Regions from separate parts of the Halopseudomonas sp. MFKK-1 genome, predicted to be linked through region 1. Evidence: predicted binding sites of a transcription regulator. Region 1 holds the regulator's gene; each other region holds the start of a gene.
What was found. The regulator sigma-54, encoded in region 1, starts transcription at its own class of promoters, with help from an activator protein. The targets are predictions, from matches to a motif close to ANTGGCATNNANNTTGCTNT.
Positions count from the first base shown of each region.

Region 2: the regulator sigma-54 is predicted to act here: its motif matches at 2,996-3,015, upstream of flhA (flagellar biosynthesis protein FlhA).
Region 3: the regulator sigma-54 is predicted to act here: its motif matches at 4,796-4,815, upstream of O5O48_RS12050 (TorF family putative porin).

Region 1 covers NZ_CP114836.1:1,893,645-1,900,657, forward strand. The annotation lists gene rapZ (RNase adapter RapZ) at 1-191, opposite strand, end outside; gene ptsN (PTS IIA-like nitrogen regulatory protein PtsN) at 193-651, opposite strand; gene hpf (ribosome hibernation-promoting factor, HPF/YfiA family) at 673-981, opposite strand; gene O5O48_RS08850 (RNA polymerase factor sigma-54) at 1,106-2,602, opposite strand; gene lptB (LPS export ABC transporter ATP-binding protein) at 2,696-3,421, opposite strand; gene lptA (lipopolysaccharide transport periplasmic protein LptA) at 3,418-3,924, opposite strand; gene lptC (LPS export ABC transporter periplasmic protein LptC) at 3,959-4,534, opposite strand; gene O5O48_RS08870 (KdsC family phosphatase) at 4,531-5,052, opposite strand; gene O5O48_RS08875 (KpsF/GutQ family sugar-phosphate isomerase) at 5,061-6,032, opposite strand; gene O5O48_RS08880 (ATP-binding cassette domain-containing protein) at 6,238-7,013, shown strand, end outside.
Region 2 covers NZ_CP114836.1:2,376,883-2,383,895, forward strand. The annotation lists gene O5O48_RS11160 (EAL domain-containing protein) at 1-1,602, opposite strand, end outside; gene O5O48_RS11165 (tetratricopeptide repeat protein) at 1,620-2,780, opposite strand; gene flhA (flagellar biosynthesis protein FlhA) at 3,071-5,197, shown strand; gene flhF (flagellar biosynthesis protein FlhF) at 5,266-6,633, shown strand; gene fleN (flagellar synthesis regulator FleN) at 6,666-7,013, shown strand, end outside.
Region 3 covers NZ_CP114836.1:2,593,078-2,600,090, reverse strand. The annotation lists gene O5O48_RS12080 (hypothetical protein) at 1-96, shown strand, start outside; gene O5O48_RS12075 (ATP-binding protein) at 103-1,878, opposite strand; gene algB (sigma-54-dependent response regulator transcription factor AlgB) at 1,875-3,221, opposite strand; gene O5O48_RS12065 (BON domain-containing protein) at 3,460-3,870, shown strand; gene O5O48_RS12060 (DUF1328 domain-containing protein) at 4,019-4,189, shown strand; gene O5O48_RS12055 (GNAT family N-acetyltransferase) at 4,192-4,650, shown strand; gene O5O48_RS12050 (TorF family putative porin) at 4,864-5,580, shown strand; gene dcd (dCTP deaminase) at 5,765-6,331, opposite strand; gene apbC (iron-sulfur cluster carrier protein ApbC) at 6,410-7,013, opposite strand, start outside.

The sequences.
Region 1 (7,013 bases):
GGCAGGTTGCGGGCGTCGATGCTGATGGCGACTTCCGGCAGGCTGAAATCATTCTGTCTTGCCTGGCGGGCCAGTTCGGGCAGCAGGCCTGCGGGGAGATTGTCGATGCAGTAGAAGCCGTTGTCTTCAAGCAGATGCAGCGCGGTGCTTTTACCCGAACCGGAACGGCCGCTGACGACAATCAAACGCATGTCAGCCTCCGTCGCCGTCGCCAACCATGACGCGATAAAGCGCATCCGCGTCCGGTGCTGCGCGCAGTGCATCACGCAGCTCGGCGTTGTCGAGCTTGCCAGCCAGCATTTTGAGAATCTGCAGGTGTTGCTCGGTGGCTTCCTGCGGGACCAGCAGCACGAAGATCAGGTCGACAGGTTGGCCATCGAGAGCGTCGAAATCGATTTTGCCGTCCAGCTGCAACAGGGCGCCTATGGCCTGGTGGCAGTCTTCCAGACGACAGTGAGGGATGGCAATGCCATTACCAAAACCGGTTGACCCCAGGCGTTCACGAGCGATCAGGTTTTCGTAGATGGCGTCAGGATCCAGGTTGGTGTGCTGGGCGACCAGCTTACCGATCAGCTCCAGCACACGTTTTTTGGATCCGCCCTGAACGCCGGCGAAGGTACGTTCAGGGGTCAGGATGTGGTCTATTTGCATGGTGATGCAGTGAAGGTCCGGTTATCGGTCGTTCGCGCCTTGCTGACGGTCGATGTGCTTTTCCTTGTGCTTGATCAATTGGCGATCCAGCTTGTCGGTCAGCAGGTCAATGGCGGCGTACATATCGGAGTGTTCTGCCAGGGCAACCACTTCACCACCGGCAATGTGCAGGGTGGCTTCAGCCTTCTGCCGGAGTTTCTCTACTTCCAGGGTGACCTGGACGTTGGTGATCTTGTCGAAATGCCGCTCCAGGCGGGACATTTTTTCGGTGACGTAGTCGCGCAGTGCGTCGGTGATATCGAGTTGGTGACCGCTAATGTTCAGTTGCATACGGCATCTCCTGATTGGCTTGTTGTTGCTGGGTGACGACCTGTCACCCGGTATTGCCACTTGCGTGATCCCTGAACTGGATCTGCTGCGTTGAACGGCTCATTCGAGCCTGTTTTCGCAGGTACTAGACCAGTCTCTTGCGTTCGCTCGAAGGCGCGATGTTGAGCGACTCGCGGTATTTCGCGATGGTCCGTCGGGCTACTTCAATGCCCTGTTCTTCAAGTAAACCAGCGATCTTGCTGTCGCTCAATGGTTTCTTTGGGTTTTCTGCTGCGACCAGCTTTTTGATCAGCGCGCGGATAGCGGTGGAGGAAAATTCCCCGCCTTCGCTGGTGCCGACGTGGCTGGAGAAAAAGTACTTCAGCTCGAAGATGCCGCGCGGCGTGTGCATGTATTTCTGGGTCGTAACCCGCGAAATAGTCGACTCGTGCATGCCGACGGCTTCGGCGATGTCATGCAGCACCAGTGGCTTCATCGCCTCTTCGCCGTGCTCAAGAAAGCCACGCTGGTGTTCGACGATCTGGGTGGCGACCTTCATCAGGGTCTCGTTGCGACTCTGCAGGCTCTTGATGAACCAGCGCGCCTCCTGCAGGTTGTTGCGCAGGTAGGTGTTGTCGTCACTGGAGTCGGCCCGTCGCACCATCGAGGCATAGTGGCCGTTGACGCGAACCTTGGGTACCGCTTCCTGGTTCAGTTCAACCAGCCAGCGATTGGCGTCGCGGCGCACAATCACATCCGGTATCACATACTCCGGCTCGCCCGAGGCGATTTCCGAGCCCGGGCGGGGGTTGAGCGTCTGAATCAGCGCAACCACGTCACGCAGCTGGTCTTCCTTGAGCTTGCTGCGGCGCATCAACTGGCTGAAATCGCGGCTGCCGAGCAGTTCCAGGTGATCGCGCACGACGCGGGTCGCCTGGTCCAGCATCGGGGTGTTCTCGGGCAGCTGACGAATCTGCAGCAGCAGGCACTCACGCAAATCCCGCGCGCCAACGCCTACCGGCTCGAATTGCTGGATGCGATGCAGCACCATTTCGACTTCATCGAGTTCGACTTCGAGCTCTGCGGGCAGGGAGGCCAGAATGTCATCCAGCGACTCTTCAAGGTAGCCGTCGGCGTTGATGCCGTCGATCAGCGCTGTGGCGATCTGATAATCGGTTTCCGACATCGGCAGCAGGTTCAGCTGCCATTCCAGATGACTCTGCAGGGTCTCGCCGGTGCCGGTACGCGAGGTGTAATCCCAGTCCTCGTCATCCTGGCTGGGCAGCGAACTGGCAGAGGTCTGGTAGACGTCTTCCCATTGGGTATCGACCGGCAGTTCACTGGGAATCTGTTCATTCCAGTTGCCTTCCTGGTCGTTTTGTCCGTGCTGCTCGATGGAGTCGAGGGAGACCGGCTCGGGCAGGGTTACCGCGGGGGCGTCATCGTCGCCGCTTTCCTGGGCGCTGCTGCCGTAGTCGTCATCGCCGTCGTCTGCCATTTCCAGCATCGGGTTGGCTTCCAGTGCCTCCTGCACCTCCTGCTGGAGGTCAAGGCTGGATAGCTGAAGCAGTCTGATGGCTTGCTGCAGCTGCGGTGTCATCGTCAGCTGCTGCCCCATCTTGAGGACGAGCGAGGGTTTCATTGTGTCGCGAAATACCTTGTGCGCTTGATCAAACCATGTGCCGGGCGAAGTCCGGACTCGTTCCCCGCTAGCATGCCTGAGTTACGGGTGCTTTTATAGCCGGAAGGCGTGGCCCAGGTACACATCTTTCACTGTCTGGTCCGCCAGCACGGTCTCGGCGTCGCCTTCAGCGATGATGTGGCCGTCGTTGACGATATAGGCCTTGTCGCAAATGTCCAGCGTCTCGCGAACGTTGTGGTCGGTGATCAGTACGCCGATGCCCTTGTCCTTGAGGTGCTGGATGATCTGCTTGATGTCGTTGACCGAAATCGGGTCTACCCCGGCAAAGGGCTCGTCCAGCAGAATGAAGCTGGGGTCGGTTGCCAGTGCGCGCGCAATCTCGGCGCGCCGGCGCTCACCACCGGACAGGCTCATGCCAAGACTGTCGCTGAGGTGGTGGATATGGAATTCACGCAGCAGCGATTCGAGTTTCCCCTCGCGCGCCTGACGGTTCAGGTCCTTGCGGGTTTCCAGAATCGCCATGATATTTTCGGCGACGGTCAGCTTGCGAAAGATCGAGGCTTCCTGCGGCAGGTAGCCGATGCCTTCGCGGGCCCGGCCGTGCATCGGCAGGCGGGTCACGTCCTTGCCGTTGACGGTGACCTGGCCTTCATCCGCCTTGACCAGGCCAACGATCATGTAGAAACAGGTAGTTTTGCCTGCGCCGTTCGGGCCGAGCAGGCCGACGACCTGGCCGCTATCGATGGATACGGACACATCACGGACGACCTTACGCGATTTGTAGGCCTTGGCCAGATGGCGCGCCTGTAATGTGGTCATGGCGTTGCCGGCTCTTCGCTTGGCGCTTCGGTATTGCGGCTGCGCGGCTGAATCACGATTTCGATACGCCCGGAGCCCGCGCCGCCGTTGGCGCCGCTGCTGCTGTTGCCGGCATCGACGACCTGACGCTGAATGTCGTAGCTGACATGCTCACCCTGGAAGGTATTGCCGGACTGTTCAAGAAACGCATTCCTGATCAGCACGATGGTCTCGCGGTCGGCGTGGTACTCGATGGTCTCGGCGCGCGCCTTCACCGGCGGTTTGTTGGCTTCCGGCGTTTGCTGATAGGTGGCCGGTCCGCCCTGGGTGATCATGGTATTGAGCTCACCATTGGCATTGGTGGTCAGGGTAACGCGGGCACCGGTGAGGCGCAGGGTGCCCTGGGTAATGACCACATCGCCGGTGTATACGGCGGTATTGCGCTTGTCGTCCAGCGTCGCGCTGTTGGCCTGAATGCGAATCGGCTGGCTGCTGTCGCTGGGCAGTGCCAGAACGTGGCTCACTGGACACACGGCCAGCGTCAGGGCAAGGAGGGATTTAACGCACCTCATATTGGCCTCGTACGGTGGACAGCAGCTTCAGGCTACCGTCGTTGAGAAATAGTTGCATGCCCTCGGCAGTGGTCACACTGCGAGCGGCTTCGATTCTAACCGGTTGATCGGTTTCCGCGTAGTCACGGGCGGGAAACAGGGTCAGGGCTGACGTGGTCAGCTGACGCGCGTCATCGGTGTTCTGTTTCAGCAGGACATCGGTCGTCAGGTCAACGCGGTCACCGCGCTGGGTAACGACACCCTGACGCGACTTCAGCAGCCACGGCGTCGGGTCCTCTCCCCGGTAGAACAGCAGCTCAGGGTCTTCCAGGTGAGTACTGCCGTCGTCTACCTGATGAACGGCATGGGAGGTCGTCAGCCGGTATGCAACCTTGCCCTGTTCATTGAGCATCAGGATGCGCGCGTTGTCGATATAGAAGTCGGGACGGTCGGTCTGAGTCTGCGGCTTGCCGGTGTTGAAGCTGGACGGATTGATGTTCCAGTAACCGACAGCCATCGCCAGCGCTGCCCCGGCAATGATCAGCAGGCCGACGACCAGATAGCGTGGTAGCGTCAGGTTCACAGGTAGGCTGCCTGTGCCTGGTCCAGGGTACCCTGGGCGCGCATGATCAGTTCGCAGAACTCGCGGGCTGCACCCGCGCCACCGGCGGCGCGGGTAACGCCATGGGCGTGGTCGCGCACAAAGGTGTCGGCAGTGGCGACCGCCATCCCCAGGCCGGCGCGGCGGATGACTGGCAGGTCCGGCAGGTCGTCGCCAAGGAAGGCAATCTCGTGCATTTCGACCGGGACGATCTCACGCAGCTCGGCCAGGGCGGTCAGTTTGTCCTCGCGGCCCTGAATAAGGTGCTTGATACCCAGGCTGGCGGCGCGGCGCTCGACCAGTGGCGATTTTCGGCCGCTGATGATGGCGACTTCGACGCCCGAGGCGATGAGCATCTTGATACCGTGGCCATCCAGCGTATTGAAGGACTTGAACTCGGTGCCGTCGGGCATGAAATACAGGCGGCCGTCGGTCAGGACGCCATCAACGTCGAAGATGGCGAGGCGAATGGCTTTTGCGCGTTCGATCAGCTTTTCCATATTCAAACTCAGACCACGCCCGCACGGAGCAGATCATGCATGTTGAGGGCGCCCACCGGCCGGCCTTCAGTGTCTACCACGAACAGACCATTGATGCGGGCGTCTTCCATGATTTTCAGGGCTTCGGCCGCGAGCATACCACTGCGCGCAGTCTTGCAGTGACGGGTCATTACGTCGCTGATGCTGGCACGCTGAAAATCGATGTTGTGATCCAGGCTGCGGCGCAGGTCGCCATCGGTGAAGATGCCGGCCAGCTTGCCATCGGCATCTATGACGCCGGTCAGGCCGAGGCCCTTGCGGGTCATTTCCAGCAACGCGTCACGCAGCGGCGCGTTGGGCTTGACCAGGGGCATGCTCCCACCCGCGTGCATGATGTCGTCAACCAGCAGCAGCAGGCGGCGCCCCAGACTGCCACCGGGGTGCGAGAAAGCGAAGTCCTCGGCACTGAAACCCCGCGCTTCGAGCAGCGCGATGGCCAGTGCGTCACCCATTACCAGCGCGGTGGTGGTGCTGGAGGTTGGCGCCAGGTTCAGCGGGCAGGCTTCCTGTTCGACGCCGGTATCCAGGTTGGCGACCGCGGCCAGTGCCAGCGTCGACTGGGGGTTGCCGGTCATGCTGATCAAGGGTGCGCCCAGGCGCTTGATCAGCGGCAGCAGGGTCACCACTTCGGCGGTGTTGCCTGAGTTGGACAGGGCGATAACCACATCCTCGGCGGTGATCATGCCCATGTCGCCATGGCTGGCCTCACCCGGATGGACAAAAAAGGCGGGTGTGCCGGTGCTGGCAAGGGTGGCAGCGAGCTTGCGGCCGACATGTCCGGACTTGCCCATGCCGGTGACAACCACGCGGCCGCGGCATTGCAGCAGGGTATCGCAGGCGATGGTGAAGGGTTCTGCCAGACGCTGCAGCAGAGAATCTACCGCGTCGCGTTCCATGCTGATGGTGCGCGAGGCGGATGCAATATAGTCAAAATCGGCCATGTGCTATTCGTCGGTAATCGCTGAACGCGCAAGTATAGCGGTTTGTCGGAGCTAACTCACCCGCCTTGACCAGCTTCGTCTCGGCGTTAACCCGTTCTGGGGAGGCTGCCCATTCCCGGCTTGGGCTGCCGTCGGGGAACTGGTATATTAGGCGGCTTCGTTTGCCCGAGGTCTGGGCATGATCCGCAAAGGCCCGAACAGCACTATGACCGACGTGTCAGATTACATCGTAGACCTTCAGGGCGTGACCTTCCGGCGCGGCCAGCGAGTCATCTTTGATGGTGTGGATATCCGTATTCCCCGCGGCAAGGTCACCGGCATCATGGGTCCGTCCGGGTGCGGCAAAACCACGCTGCTGCGCCTGATCGGCGCCCAGTTGCGACCCGAGAGCGGGTCGATCTGGGTGAATGGCCGCAATATTCCCGAGCTGGGGCGCGAGCAGTTGTTTGCCGCGCGTCAGGACATGGGCATGCTGTTCCAGAGCGGTGCGCTGTTTACCGACTTGAGCGTGTTCGAAAATGTCGCCTTTCCGCTGCGGGTGCATACCGAACTGCCGGAAGACATGATTCGTGACATTGTTCTGCTCAAGTTGCAGGCGGTTGGCTTGCGTGGTGCCCGCGACCTGATGCCGGATGAGTTGTCCGGCGGCATGAAACGCCGGGTTGCGCTGGCGCGTGCGATCGCCCTCGATCCGCAACTGATGATGTATGACGAGCCTTTCGTGGGCCAGGACCCGATTTCCATGGGTGTACTGGTGCGTCTGATTCGTCTGCTCAACGACGCGCTCGGGTTGTCCAGTATTGTGGTCTCGCACGATTTGGCCGAGACCGCCAGTATTGCCGACTACCTGTATGTGGTAGGTGACGGCCAGGTGCTCGGGCAGGGTACGCCGGATGAATTGATGAACTCCGACAACCCCCGTATTCGCCAATTCATGCAGGGAGAGCCTGATGGCCCGGTGCCGTTCCACTTCCCGGCCAG
Region 2 (7,013 bases), 480 kb from region 1:
CTGCTCCTCCAGCGCTGCACGCAGCCGGTTGGCGCCAATCAGGTTCTGTTCGTATCCTTCGCGCACGCCCCGGCTGGCGTCGTAAAACACGAAGCTCTCGTTGCCGGCGCGGGCCAGCTCGAGTGCGATGTTTGCTGCCGGCAGCAACTGCTCGCCGCTCAGGTCCTGCGCTTCGCGCTGGTTGCAGCACGCCACGCCAATACTGGCGTGGAGCGGGATATCCTGCTCTTGCCAGCGAATCTCCAGATTGCTGATGAAGCCGAGCAGCCGCGTCAGGGCAGGGGTTAGCTGTTCCTGGCTGTGATGGCCTGGTAGCCAGATGGCCAGCTCGTCGGCCGGCATCCGGTACAGCCGGCTTCCGCGCCAGTCCGCGCGTTCGTTCAGGTGCTGCTGCAGCGCCTGGGCCAGCGTTGCGATAACGTGATCGCCGCACTGGTGGCCGTAGAAATCGTTGATTTCCTTGAAGGCATCCAGATTGAGCAGCAGCAGGCTCGCGGTGTGGGTTTTCCTGAGATCAGCCAGCAGCCGTTCGCGGTTGGGCAGATGGGTAAGGGGATCGGTGTACAGGTTGCGCAGCTGGCGCAGGGTGCCGGCCACCAGATACAGAATCAGCGCGGAAATGATCAGCATGACCGTGCCCGCCAGCAGCTGAATGCGGGTACTGCTGTCACGCATCGGCGTCAGTACCGCATCGATCTCGGCTTGCGGAACACCGATGCCGAAGATCATGCCGGCACGGGTTGGCGAGTAAAACAGGCTGTAGTCCTGCTCGTCTACCTGATGCCTGAGTTGCTGCATCGGCGATGCCAGTTGTCTTGAACTGATAATCGGAAGCGGCTGGTCCTGCAGTCGCTGATGAAGCTGCAGCGCAGTCACGCTGTTGATCATCCGCTGGGCGCGATCGACGTCGGCGGCGTCAGACAGGCTGGAAAGGTTGCGGTTGTCGTGGTCCAGCAAAAAGGCAAAGGTGCCGGGCGTCACTTCGACCCGGCTGACAGTGCTGATGATGTCATCGGCCAGCCAGTCGGTCATGGCCAGACCAAGAGGGCGTCCCTGCGCATCACGTATCAGTGTGGCATGGCTGATCACCACCGCGTTGATGCTGCTTTTGTAATACGCCGCGGTCCATTGCTGTGCTGGCTCGATAGGTGGCTGCAGCCCGCGCAGACGCTGAAACCAGGTGGTGAGACGCTGCTGTTCGTCGGCACTGACCGGCTCGACCTGTATGCCCTGTCCCTGGCGGTAGGCATAGTGGGCCGGGCGTCCGGGCTCGCTGTACCAAAGGCTGCTGCCGTAGCTGTCGGGAAAGTCCTGCAGGGCGTTGCGAAGGGTATCTGCCTGCGTCGCCGGATCGGCAGGGTTGCGCAGCAGCAGTCCGCCGGCTCGGGCCAGCCCGCGGGTGCTCTGCTCCATCAGTCGGTGATGGGCATTGATGCGATCAAGGTTGGCATAAAAGGTGTCGGTAATCTGGCGTTCGCGCAGCGTACCCATCGCATTCTCGGCGAACTCCAGATTCAGGCTGGCGATCAACCAGCTGCCGAGCAGGAACAGCCCGACCAGCAGGCTGAGCAGAACCATGATTGCGCGTTTGACTGGCAGCATCCCTGTCACCCTCAACCTTAGCGGCTGTTGATACGCTGTTGCAGGGCGCTGCGCGCACTGGTCAGCTGGTCATTGCTGAGTTGGCCAGACAGCTGTTCGACGTAGCGTCGGCCGCGGGACTCTCCGTTCACCAGCGCCAGACTTAGCCAGAAGTATGCCTGCTCCAGATCTTGCGGGCCGCCATTACCCTGCATGTAATCAAGCCCCAGACGGTATTGCGCTTCGGCTGACCCAAGCTCTGCAGCCTCGGTTAGCCAGCGGCGGGCAGACGCGGTGTCTGGGTGGTTGCGAGCCAGCTGAAGTATTGAAGGTATGTGCTCAGCCAGGGCGGCCCGACGCAGTTGCTCCTCGGCCTTGTTCGGGCTGACGGCGGTTCCGGTTCCGTTCAGATACGCCAGGGCCAGCTGATAGCGGGCTTCGGGCTGGCCGCTGTCGGCTGCCTTTTTCAACCAACTGAAGGCGTCCCTGTCGGCTTCGCTGCTGTTTTGTCGCTGCAGTAGATCAGCCAGCAGCAGCTGGCCCGCAGTATTGCCCTGTTCGGCAGAGTCGCGGGCCCAGCGCAGTGCCGTGTCGCCTTGCCCGGTGCTGTCGGCAATGCTTGCCAGGTGATGCTGGGCCTTGGCATCGCCTGCTTCGGCTGCAGCGCGGCAGGCATTGCCAGCCTGGCTGTAGTTGCGGATGGCAAACAGCAGGTAGCAGGTTTCCTGCTGGTCCGTGGTTGGGCTGCTTCTGGACGGTGTACTTGCGGGCTGCGGTACCCGGGCTGCAAACGCGCCCACCTGGTTTGGGCAGGAAAACTGATAGCCGGCACGCAGTCTCCGCAAGTTGTCGCGGGTCGGTTGCTCGGCGGCGTAGCGTTGGCCGATGGCCTCGCAGCGGCTGTCTCGTTCTTCTTCGACCAGTGGAATGTAGTCTGAGTAGACCGGATCGTCGGCGTGGGCGTTCAGGTAGCGGGTGAGGGGATCGATGTACGGTTGCGCGAACAGCGCTTCGACGTCGGCATGACGCTGCCGGGCAGCCGGGTCGCTGGTCAGTCTCGAGGCCAGGTCGGCCAGGCGTTGGCTCTGGGTTCTGATTATTTCACCGGAACGGCTCAGCAGGCTGTCGGGTTCAGACAGGGTTTGGCATCCGCTGAGGGCGATGCTCAGTCCAAGTAGCAGAGCGATAGGCGCGCGCATGATACCTCTCGGGTTGCGACCAGCCGGCGAGTATCGGGCTGTAGTGGCAGTGGATGGCAGCGTTCGGTGCTCACGAATCTGCCGGGTCAGTCATCTGGCCATCCTTTGCCGTTACAGCGTCAGGCAGTTTATCAGAAGGTTTGCCGGGACGAAGCAGAACTCGAGTGCAGGCGAACAGCCATTGGTAGACCTGTACCGGGCCTGCGGGTTCCTAAAGTGGAACGCTTCTTGCGTAGTCCCGGGTACAACGCAATCTGCGTCAAATATTTGATCTGGGGACTTTTTCGCCAATGGCTGTCGATCGCGCGCAACTGATGGGAAATATGCGGACCAATCTGGCCGGCTTGCGCCACGGCAGTCTGGGTATCCCGATTCTGCTGCTGGTGATGCTCGGCATGATGATGCTGCCGATCCCGCCATTTCTGCTCGACGTACTGTTTACCTTCAATATTGCGTTGTCGCTGGTCGTATTGCTGGTGTGCGCCTACGCGCTGCGACCGCTGGATTTTGCCGTTTTCCCGACCATCTTGCTGGTCTCGACCTTATTGCGTCTGGCGCTCAACGTGGCCTCCACCCGCGTAGTGCTGCTGTATGGCCACGAGGGTGGGGATGCGGCCGGTAAGGTAATCCAGGCCTTCGGTGAGGTGGTGATTGGCGGTAACTACGTCGTTGGTCTGGTGGTGTTCGCGATCCTGATGATCATCAACTTCGTGGTTGTCACCAAGGGCGCAGGCCGAATTTCCGAGGTGAGTGCGCGCTTTACCCTGGATGCCATGCCGGGCAAGCAGATGGCAATCGATGCCGATCTCAACTCCGGTCTGATCGATCAGGATCAGGCCAAGGCGCGTCGTCAGGAAGTGGCCCAGGAGGCCGAGTTCTACGGCTCCATGGACGGTGCCAGCAAATTCGTGCGCGGTGACGCCGTCGCCGGCCTGCTGATTCTGTTCATCAACGTGATTGGTGGTCTGGCGATCGGCATGGCGCAGCACGGGCTGCCATTTGCCGAAGCCGGTCGCATCTATGTGCTGCTGACCATCGGTGATGGCCTGGTTGCCCAGATCCCGTCGCTGCTGCTTTCGACTGCCGCGGCGATCATGGTGACCCGGGTTTCCTCCTCGGAAGACATGGGGGCGCAGGTTCAGCGTCAAATGTTTGCCTCGCCCAAGGCGTTGGCGGTGGCTGCGGCGATTCTGATCGTCATGGGGCTTATCCCTGGCATGCCGCACTTCTCTTTTCTCAGTCTCGGTGCGATTGCGGCGGCGGGTGCCTATCTCATCGCCAAGCGTCAGCAGGCCAAGGAGGAAGAAAAGGTGCAGGAAGAGCGTCAGCAGGCCCAGTTGCCGGCCGTTCAGGCGCCGGAGGCCCGCGAGCTTGGCTGGGATGATGTGACCCCGGTTGACATGGTCGGGCTTGAAGTCGGGTATCGACTCATCCCGCTGGTTGATCGCAATCAGGGTGGGCAGCTGTTGGCGCGGATCAAGGGCGTTCGCAAGAAACTTTCGCAGGATCTGGGCTTTCTGATGCCTTCGGTCCATATCCGCGACAACCTTGATCTGGCGCCCAATGCCTACCGCCTGACGCTGATGGGCGTGGGTGTGGCCGAGGCCGAGATCTACCCCGACCGTGAGCTGGCGATCAACCCGGGTCAGGTTTTTGGCGAGATCAAGGGTGTGCCCGGCAAGGATCCGGCGTTTGGTCTGGACGCAGTCTGGATTGAGCCTAACCAGAAGGATCAGGCGCAGTCACTCGGCTATACCGTGGTTGACGCCAGCACCGTGGTTGCCACCCATATCAACCAGATTCTCTACAAGCACGCCCACGAGCTGATTGGTCATGAGGAAGTGCAGCAGCTCATGCAGGTGCTGGCCAAGGCGTCGCCGAAGCTGGCCGAGGAGCTGGTGCCGGGGCTGATCTCCCTGTCCAACCTGCTCAAGGTGCTGCAGGGCCTGCTGCAGGAGCAGGTGCCGGTTCGTGACATCCGGACCATCGCCGAGGCCATCGCCAACAACTCGAACAAGAGTCAAGATACCGGCGCGCTGATCGGCGCGGTGCGTGTCGCGTTGTCACGTTCAATCGTGCAAAGCATTGTGGGGCTTGACTCTCAGCTGCCTGTGATCACGCTGGAGCCAAGGTTGGAACAGATGTTGCTACAGAGTATGCAGAAGGCCGGTCAGGGCGCCGACGACGGTATGTTGCTGGAGCCTGGCATGGCCGAGAAGTTGCAGCGCTCACTGTCTGATGCCGTACAACGGCAGGAAGTGCAGGGCAAGCCGGCAGTACTGCTGGTGGCGGGGCCGATTCGAATGATGATGGCCAAGTTTGTACGCTACGCAGCCCCGGGCGCCCATGTACTGTCCTACCAGGAAATTCCGGACAGCAAGCAGGTCACCATCATTGCGACGGTTGGCCAGAACTGAACTGCAGCACTCTGAATGAATGACAGCAACCGCCAGCGGGCGGTGCCAGAAAAGCGACGAGGTCAGCCATGAAAGTCAAACGTTTCTTTGCCGCAGACATGCGCCAGGCGATGAAGCTGGTTCGCGATGAGCTGGGCGCTGATGCGTCGATCATCGCCAATCGCCGGGTGGCCGGTGGCGTTGAACTGACCGCTGCGCTGGACTACGAGGCGCCCCGTCTGACGGCACCGACACCGGGTCTGGATGCTGAATTGAAAAAGACCCAGGAGCGCATCGTTGCCGCGCGCGCCGAGCTGGAGGTGGGCGAGATGGCTTCCCACGACCAGCCGCTGGTCAACCGCCAGCTGTTTGGTGACAGCATGCGCCACGCGGCTCGCCAGGGTTCTGTGGAGGCCCGTGATCTGCTGGATCGGCTGATTCAGGAGCCGGTTGAGCCGGCGGCACCGGCTGCAGCCAGCCGGCCTGCTGCGGAGCGCTCGCCGGCGGCAGCGGCCGTTGAAGATGCCAGCCTCAGCGCCATGCGCGCCGAACTGGCCGGGCTGCGGGAAATGCTGGAGTCTCAGCTGGGTGGTCTGGCCTGGGGGCAGCTCAATCAGCATAAGCCGAAACAGGCCGGTCTCTGGCGCCGTCTGACCCAGATGGGCTTGCCGGCCGAAGTCAGTCAGGATCTGCTGCGTCAGGTTTCTGACGTGAGTGATCCGCGTCAGGCCTGGCGCATGCTGCTGGCCTATCTGGCGCATCGTGTGCCGGTGCTGCGCGAAGAGCCGCTCGATGCCAGCGGCGTGATCGCGCTGGTCGGCCCCACCGGTGCCGGCAAAACGACTACCCTGGGCAAGCTCGCTGCGCGTTACGTGCTCAAGCACGGCAGTCAGCACGTTGCTCTGGTCACCATGGACACCTATCGTATCGGCGCACACGAACAGTTGCGCACCCTGGGCCGTATTCTCAATGTGCCGGTCAAGGTGGTGGACGAGCAGCAGGATCTCAATGACGTGCTGGCCGATTTCGCCGGCAAGCGCCTGGTTCTGATTGATACTGCCGGCCTGCAGGCCAACGATCCCTACCTGCGCGGCCAGCTCGACACCCTGGCCAGTCAGGGGCGTCGGGTACGCAATCTGCTGGTGCTGCCGGCGACCAGCCAGCACCGGGTGATGAAAGCGGCCTACCATACTTACAAGGCGTGCGGTCTGTCGGGCTGCATTCTGACGAAAGTGGACGAGGCCGCAACGCTCGGTGAATCGCTGGGGCTGGCGATGGAGCAGGGTTTGCCGGTAGCCTATCTGGCAGATGGCCAGCGCATTCCCGACGATATCAGCCGCGCCGTCGGGCATCAGCTGGTGAGTCGTGCAGTTAGTATGGCAGGTAATGATGCGCCGGCAGATCAGACCATGGCCGACGTATTTGCCGGTATGATGAACAGCCAGCGGGCCAGTTAAGCAATTTCACAGGATTAAGGTAATCAGCGCAGATGGGCAGCAAACATCCGGTTCAGGTAATCGCGGTCACCGGGGGCAAGGGTGGCATCGGCAAGACCAACGTGTCGGTGAATCTCAGCCTTGCTCTGGCGGAGATGGGACGGCGCGTTGTGCTGCTCGACGCTGACCTTGGTCTCGCCAACGTTGACGTGCTGCTGGGGCTCAAGCCAAAGGCAACGCTGGCCGACGTGCTGGAGGGCAAGTGCGATCTGCGCGACGTTCTGGTCACCGGCCCCGGCGGCGTTCGTATTGTGCCGGCCGCCTCGGGGGCCGCCAACATGGTGAGCCTCAACCACCAGCAGCATGCCGGCCTGATTCAGGCGTTCAGCGAGATCGGTGAC
Region 3 (7,013 bases), 700 kb from region 1:
AACGCTCCCAAGCAGGGCAAGGCCGGCTTCGATCCGCACACCAAGCGCGTACACATGCCGCCGCGTGGCACCCGCCGTTCGATGGGCAAGCGCTAGGCGGGCCTAAAGCGGCAGCGTGAAGTAGAACTGCGCGCCCGCACCCGGGCGCGACTGCACGCCGATGTTGCCGCCATGCAATTGCACCACCTCCTTGCACAGCGCCAGACCCAGCCCGGCGCCACCCTTCTTGCTGCCGACCTGCACAAAGGGTTCGAATACCCGCACCTGCTGGCTGTAGGCAATGCCTTCGCCATTGTCCTCAACGCTGAACCATACCCGCTCACCCTGCCGGCGCAGGCGCACGGCAACCTGACCGCCCTGCTGAGAGTGACGCAGGGCATTGCCGATCAGGTTGTCCAGCACCCGCTCAATCTGCAGTCGGTCCAGCCGCGCCCGCGGCGCATCCTCGCTGACGTCCAACTGCAGGGAAATACCCCGTTCATCTGCCTGCGCCTGAAAACGGGCCACCGCTGCAGAAACCAGCTCGACCGGATCACAGGGCGCCAGTTCCAGCTTCTGCAGTCCATTCTGGTAGCGTGAGAAATTGAGCAGGTCGTTAATCAGATCGACCAGCCTGCGCATTTCCTCGTCTACCGTTTCCAGCAGATCCCGCTCACGACTGCCCTCGGCGAACTGCAAACGTTCCTGCAGGAGGGAGAATGCCATGTGCATGCCGGTCACCGGCGTGCGCAGCTCATGGGACGCCCTCAGCACAAACTCACGCCGCACCCGCTCGAATGCCCGCTGCTCGGTCACGTCGCGCAGTACCATGACCGCCCCCTGGACCCAGCTGTCGGTTCGCACTACCGGTGTCAGGCTGTAATCCAGCAGCCGGGTTTCCCCTGCGACCTCGACCGCCAGATCCTCCTGCTCGCTACCAAAGGTATTGCCGGCCAGCACCTCCCGGACCTGCTCGTCCAGCTCGGGGTGCCCCATGGCCTGGCCCAGCGTCTGACCCAGCTCGCGCGAATCCCAGTCGAGCTGACGCCGCGCCACCGGGTTGAAGTGATCAACATCGCCCTGCTGATCAAGGATCAGCAGGCCATCGTCGATACTGTCGAGCACCGCCTGCAGGCGCCGTTGCTCGGACTGCAAGGCCTCCAGATCGCTGTTCTTGAACTCGCGCAGGGCTTCGGCCATAACGCCAAATCGACGACTCAGGGCGCTGATCTCATTGACCGGGGACAGCGGCAGAGTGACGTTGAAGTCACCCTGGCCAATCTTGTCCGCCGCTTTGGCCAGCGCCTCGATCGGCCGACCAAAACGCTGGGCGATGCTGTGTGCGGTCAACAGCCCCAGCAGCAGCACGGCCAGGCCGATCAGCCCCAGTAGCCCGGCAATCAGCCAGGCGCGCTGATGCGCTGTGCTTTCGGCCGCCTCAACATAAGCCAGATAGCGGTACTGCACCTCGTTAATGCGATCACGCATGGCGGCCACGCTGAGGCTGAAGGTGTCATCCGAGAGCAGATCCCGGCGCAGGGTGCGCGGCCGGTAGAGCACATCGTCGTAGACCGCATAGGCCCGACCGATTTCAGCCACAGCCTGACGGTCCTCATCGGTTCGGGCCTGCTCACCGGCCTTGGCCAGCCACTCCTTGAAGCGCTCGTCCGATGTACTCAGCGCCTCGCGATCCAGTTGTTCTGACAGCAGCAGGGTCACCTGTCGACCGATCTCCTGACGCATGCCGAGAGAAGCCTTGAGAATGCCGATGTTGCTGCCGACGCTGTAGGTCTGCGACTGGGTCAGACTGAGTACTCCGAACAGGCCTACCAGCAAGCCCACCAGCGCCACGGTCAGCAATGCGCTGCTGCTCAGAAACAGTTGAGTTCGCAGCTTCATAGGCCAAGCTGCTTGCGTTTGCGATACAGGGTGGAGGCATCGATGCCGAGCGTGCGGGCCGCCTGATCCAGCGTGGCGCTGGAGGCCAGAACGGCGGCAATGTGCGCGCGTTCCAGCTCGCTCAGGCTGAGATTGGAGCCGACGCGCGGCGCGGTGTTGCCGTGATCCGGTTCGCCCAACCCGAGATGACTGGCAGCAACCTGCTCCTCGGCACAGATGATACTGACGCGCTCGATCACATTACGCAGTTCGCGGATATTGCCGGGCCAGTGGTAATTCAGCAGCGCCTGCCTGGCATCCTCGCTGAAGCCCCTGGCCGGACGGGCGTATTCCTTGACGAAGCGCGCCAGAAAGCGCTCGGCCAGATCAAGAACGTCATCAGGGCGCTCCCGCAGCGGCGGCAGCGTCAGGGTAATCACGTTCAGCCGGTAGAGCAGGTCTTCGCGAAACAGCCCCTGCTTGACCATCTCGGCCAGATCCAGATTGGTCGCCGCCAGAATCCGCACATCCGCCTGCCGGGTCACCGGGTCACCAACCCGCTCGTAGACCTTGTCCTGAATGAAGCGCAGCAGCTTGGGCTGCAGGGTCAACGGGAAATCGCCTATCTCGTCGAGAAATAAAGTGCCGCCGTCGGCCTGACTGACCCGGCCCAGAGTACTCTCGCTCGCGCCGGTAAAGGCGCCCTTGCTGTGACCAAACAGTTCACTTTCCATCAGCTCGGCAGTCAGCGACGGGCAGTTGATGGTCACGCAGTCACGCTGGCTGCGCCCGCTCCAGCCATGAATCAATCGGGCCAGCTCACCCTTGCCGGTACCCGACTCGCCCAGGATCAGAATATTGGCGTCAGTGCCGGCGACCTGCCGGGCCGTCTCCAGCACCGCCATCATCGCGGGGCTGCGCGACTCGGGCGCGACTCGCGTCTGTTCTACGGCCTGCTCCAGACTCTCCAGACGCGCTTCCATCTGACGCACTTCAAGCTGCTTGGCCGCAGCCATGCGCAATTGATCAGGGCTGCAGGGCTTGACCAGATAATCCGCCGCGCCTGCCTGCATGGCATCAACCGCGGTATCGACCGCCGAATGCGCGGTCACGATCACGACCCGCATCCACGGCGCCTGCGCCCGCATACGCGCCATTACATCCAGACCACTTTCCTCGCCAAGCCTGAGATCAAGAAAGCACAGATCAAACACCTGCCCCTGCAAAACCGCTTCGGCCTGTGCCCCGCTACTGGCCGTCGCTACCTGATAGCCCTCATCCTCGAGACAGTAACGAAAGGTCCGCAGGATCGCCGGTTCGTCGTCGACCAGCAGAATACGTCCGTTGCCTTGATTCGCTTCCATTGATTCACGACTCCTGTCATGCCGTCGCGCCACTGTCACCGTGCAATCTGCACGACCCTTCGGGAAAGATCATGCAATTCGCACTGAACACGACACCACCTTTAATTTATAAATTACTGATTTACATAGCATTAAATAAAAACCCGGGAGCGGCACAGTGCTTGCTCTATCACCTTTGCGTGTTCGGCTTCTCGCCACAAGCGAAGCTCGACAACACCCTTAACCGGAGATAGATGACATGCACAGCGCCCTACCTACCGCCTTGCTTGCCCTGTCCACCGGCCTGCTTTCAAGCATGGCCTGCGGCGCATCAACGCCAAGCAGCAGCTACTTCATGGAGCAAAATCCCGCCGTGATAGTTCAATCAGTCGACGACGCCAGCATCGCAAAGGCTTTGCGCGCGCGACTGGCATGGCAGGGTAACACGCAAGGCATCCGCATTGCCGTCAGCTGCCGCAATGGCGTTGTGAGCCTGCGCGGAACCGTACTGACCACCAGCGACTATCGCGTTGCGGTCGCCACGGCGCGGCATACGCCGGGTGTTCAGCAAGTCGATACCCGCGGCCTGCAGATCGGCACTACCCGCCCGGTCAGCAATACAGAACCCGCCCCGGGCGGATTTTCCACAGCCGGCAAGCTGAGCCTCTAATCTCAGCTGCCGACCGAAAAGGGACTTCACCGTGAGCACAGATCCCAAAGCGACAATTCGTTTTCATATAATGGAAACCACTCAGGCAGGCGCGCTGGACGCCAGACCGTTTAACACTCTCTGTACCGCAGTACCAAGGAGATCCCCCATGTTCAACTGGGCCATCGCCTTCAGCATCATCGCGCTATCATCAGCCGTGTTCGCCTTTGGTGGCTTTGACGATCAATACGCCAGCGCCGCAAGGCTGCTGACACCCGTGTTTCTTGCCCTGGCCGGGGGGTGCGCCCTGCTGGGCCGCAGTCGAGGACGCAACGAGTAGACATGCCAGACCCATCTGCCGCATCCGCGCCATCAGCAGCTACCGCATTCATGCGCCTGAGCGACGAACAGCGGCCGCTGGCCAACAAGTTCTACCGCCAATACCACAGCGGCATGAAAGCCCGCGGTCACCATCAAGTCTGGGTGGCACGCACTCACGAGCTTCAAGCCTGTCTCTGCCTGCAGACGGTCGATCAGTGCTGGTGGCTGACCGGATTGCTGGTTGCCCCTGCACAGCGCAGTCAGGGCTTGGCGAGCAGCCTGTTAGAACATGTACGCCAGCAGCATCGCGGTGACATCTGGCTGTTCTGCGCTCCCAACCTGGTGCCGTTCTACCGCGCCAATGGCTATGAGCCCGGCGACGACGCTCCCATCTCACTGCGCGACAAACTGCTGCGCTATCAACGCAGTAAAGCCCTGCTGGCCATGGTCAACCGCACGCAGGTGACGCTCCCACGCTAGCGCTTGCACCTGCTGCCACACAATGCAACACGGCGACCATTTTCCCGCACCAATTACGGGCACGGGCTCTGTGACGTTCGGGTTACGGCTGTGCAATTTTCCTTCAAAACATACGTATATATCTGATTTAAATATAAAAAAAATTGTTGGCAAGCAAAATGCTATAGGACCTGTGCCAACGCACTTAAATCAAAACCTACGGGGTAATACGTGATGATGAAGAAACTTGCAGTTGCCGTTGCTACCGCCAGCACACTGTCTTTTGCCAACATGGCTCACGCTGAAGAGTTCGATACCGCAATTGGCAAAATTGACTCCAGCATGACTGTGACGCTGGCTACCGATTACATCTGGCGTGGTCAGTCTCAAACTGACGGCGCTGGCGCTATCCAGGGCAGCCTGGACTTCGCACACGAAAGCGGCCTGTATGTCGGCGCCTGGGCGTCCAACATCGACTCCGAAGACTTCGGCGGCTCCAGCGTAGAAATCGACTACTACGCGGGTTACGGCGGAAGCATCACCGACGACATCAGCTACGACCTCTCCTGGGCTACCTACACCTACCCGAAAAACAGCTCCATCGATGTTGAAGAAGCCCTGGCCAGCCTGAGCCTGTACGGCTTCACCGTTGGCGCCAAGTACGCTTACGACCCCTCCAGCTCGCTGTACACCTACATCGGCTACGACTTTGCCCTGCCCTACGATATCGGTCTGGGCCTGCACTACGGTCTGACTGACACCAAAGACCCGCTGGACGGCGTCAGCGGTGACGAGAAATACGGTGACTGGGCCGTTACCCTGGGCAAAACCATGCTGGGCCTCGACTGGGCTGTCATGTACAGCGACACCGATCTGGGTGACGACTGCGCCTACTCCGATCAAGACTCTTGCGACGCCAACGTCACCCTGTCGGTCTCCAAGAGCCTGTAAGTACCGAGTCTGAAAACGGGCGCCCTGCTCCGAGGGTTCCCGTCAGCTAAAGCGGCATCTTGCGCCGGTCTCGCAACCTGTACCACGGCAGGCTTGCAGACCGGCTTCTTTTTGCCTGTCAGCTTACGACTGAAACTCGGGCATAAAAAAACCGGCACGCAGCCGGTTTTTCATTACTCAGGCATCACGCCCGCGGCAGGGTCACGCCGCGCTGGCCCTGATACTTGCCGCCGCGGTCGCGGTAGGACACTTCGCAGGGCTCGTCCGATTCAAAGAACAGCATCTGCGCCACGCCTTCGTTGGCGTAAATCTTCGCCGGCAGGTTGGTGGTGTTGGAGAACTCGAGGGTCACGTGGCCTTCCCATTCCGGTTCAAGCGGGGTCACGTTGACGATAATGCCGCAGCGCGCATAGGTACTCTTGCCAAGGCAGATCGTCAGTACATTGCGCGGAATACGGAAGTACTCAACGGTACGCGCCAGCGCGAAGGAGTTTGGCGGAATAATGCACACGTCGCTCTGGATATCGACGAAGCTCTTCTCGTCAAAGTTCTTCGGATCAACTACCGCCGAGTGGATGTTGGTGAACACCTTGAACTCATCGGCGCAGCGCACGTCGTAGCCGTAACTCGACACACCATAGGAAATCACCCGATCCCCTTCCGCACCGCGAATCTGGCGTTCGACAAAGGGCTCGATCATCCCGTGTTCCTGGGACTGGGTACGGATCCAACGGTCGGATTTGATGCTCATGGCGTGTCCTGAAATAGGCGGTGCGAAAAAAAGACTCTGCATGTTACCGGGTTATACCCGTCGACAAAAGTCCGGAGATCAGTCGTCGCTGATACTGATTTCCGGCATTTGTGCGGCATTCGCCAATTCAACGATACGCGCTGCCGCATGGCGCGCCATATCCTGATAAACCATGCTGATCTGGCATTCCGGCTCGGCAATTACGGTCGGCTTGCCGCCGTCGGCCTGCTCGCGAATCATCATCGACAGCGGCATGGAACCGAGCAGCTCGACACCATAGTCCGCCGCCAGGCGCTCGCCACCGCCCTCACCGAACAGATGCTCGGCGTGACCACAGTTGGAGCAGATGTGAATGGCCATGTTCTCGACCACGCCCAGCACCGGGATATTGACCTTCTCGAACATGCCGATGCCCTTGCGCGCATCCAACAGTGCCAGGTCCTGCGGCGTGGTAACGATCACCGCACCGGTCACCGGCACCTTCTGCGCCAGAGTCAGCTGAATGTCACCAGTGCCCGGCGGCATGTCGACCACCAGATAGTCCAGCTCATCCCAGGCCGTCTGGGTCAGCAGCTGCATCAGCGCGCCCGAGACCATCGGCCCGCGCCAGACCACCGGCGTATTGTCATCAACCAGAAACGCCATCGACATGACCTGCAGGCCATGCGCGCGTGGCGGGACA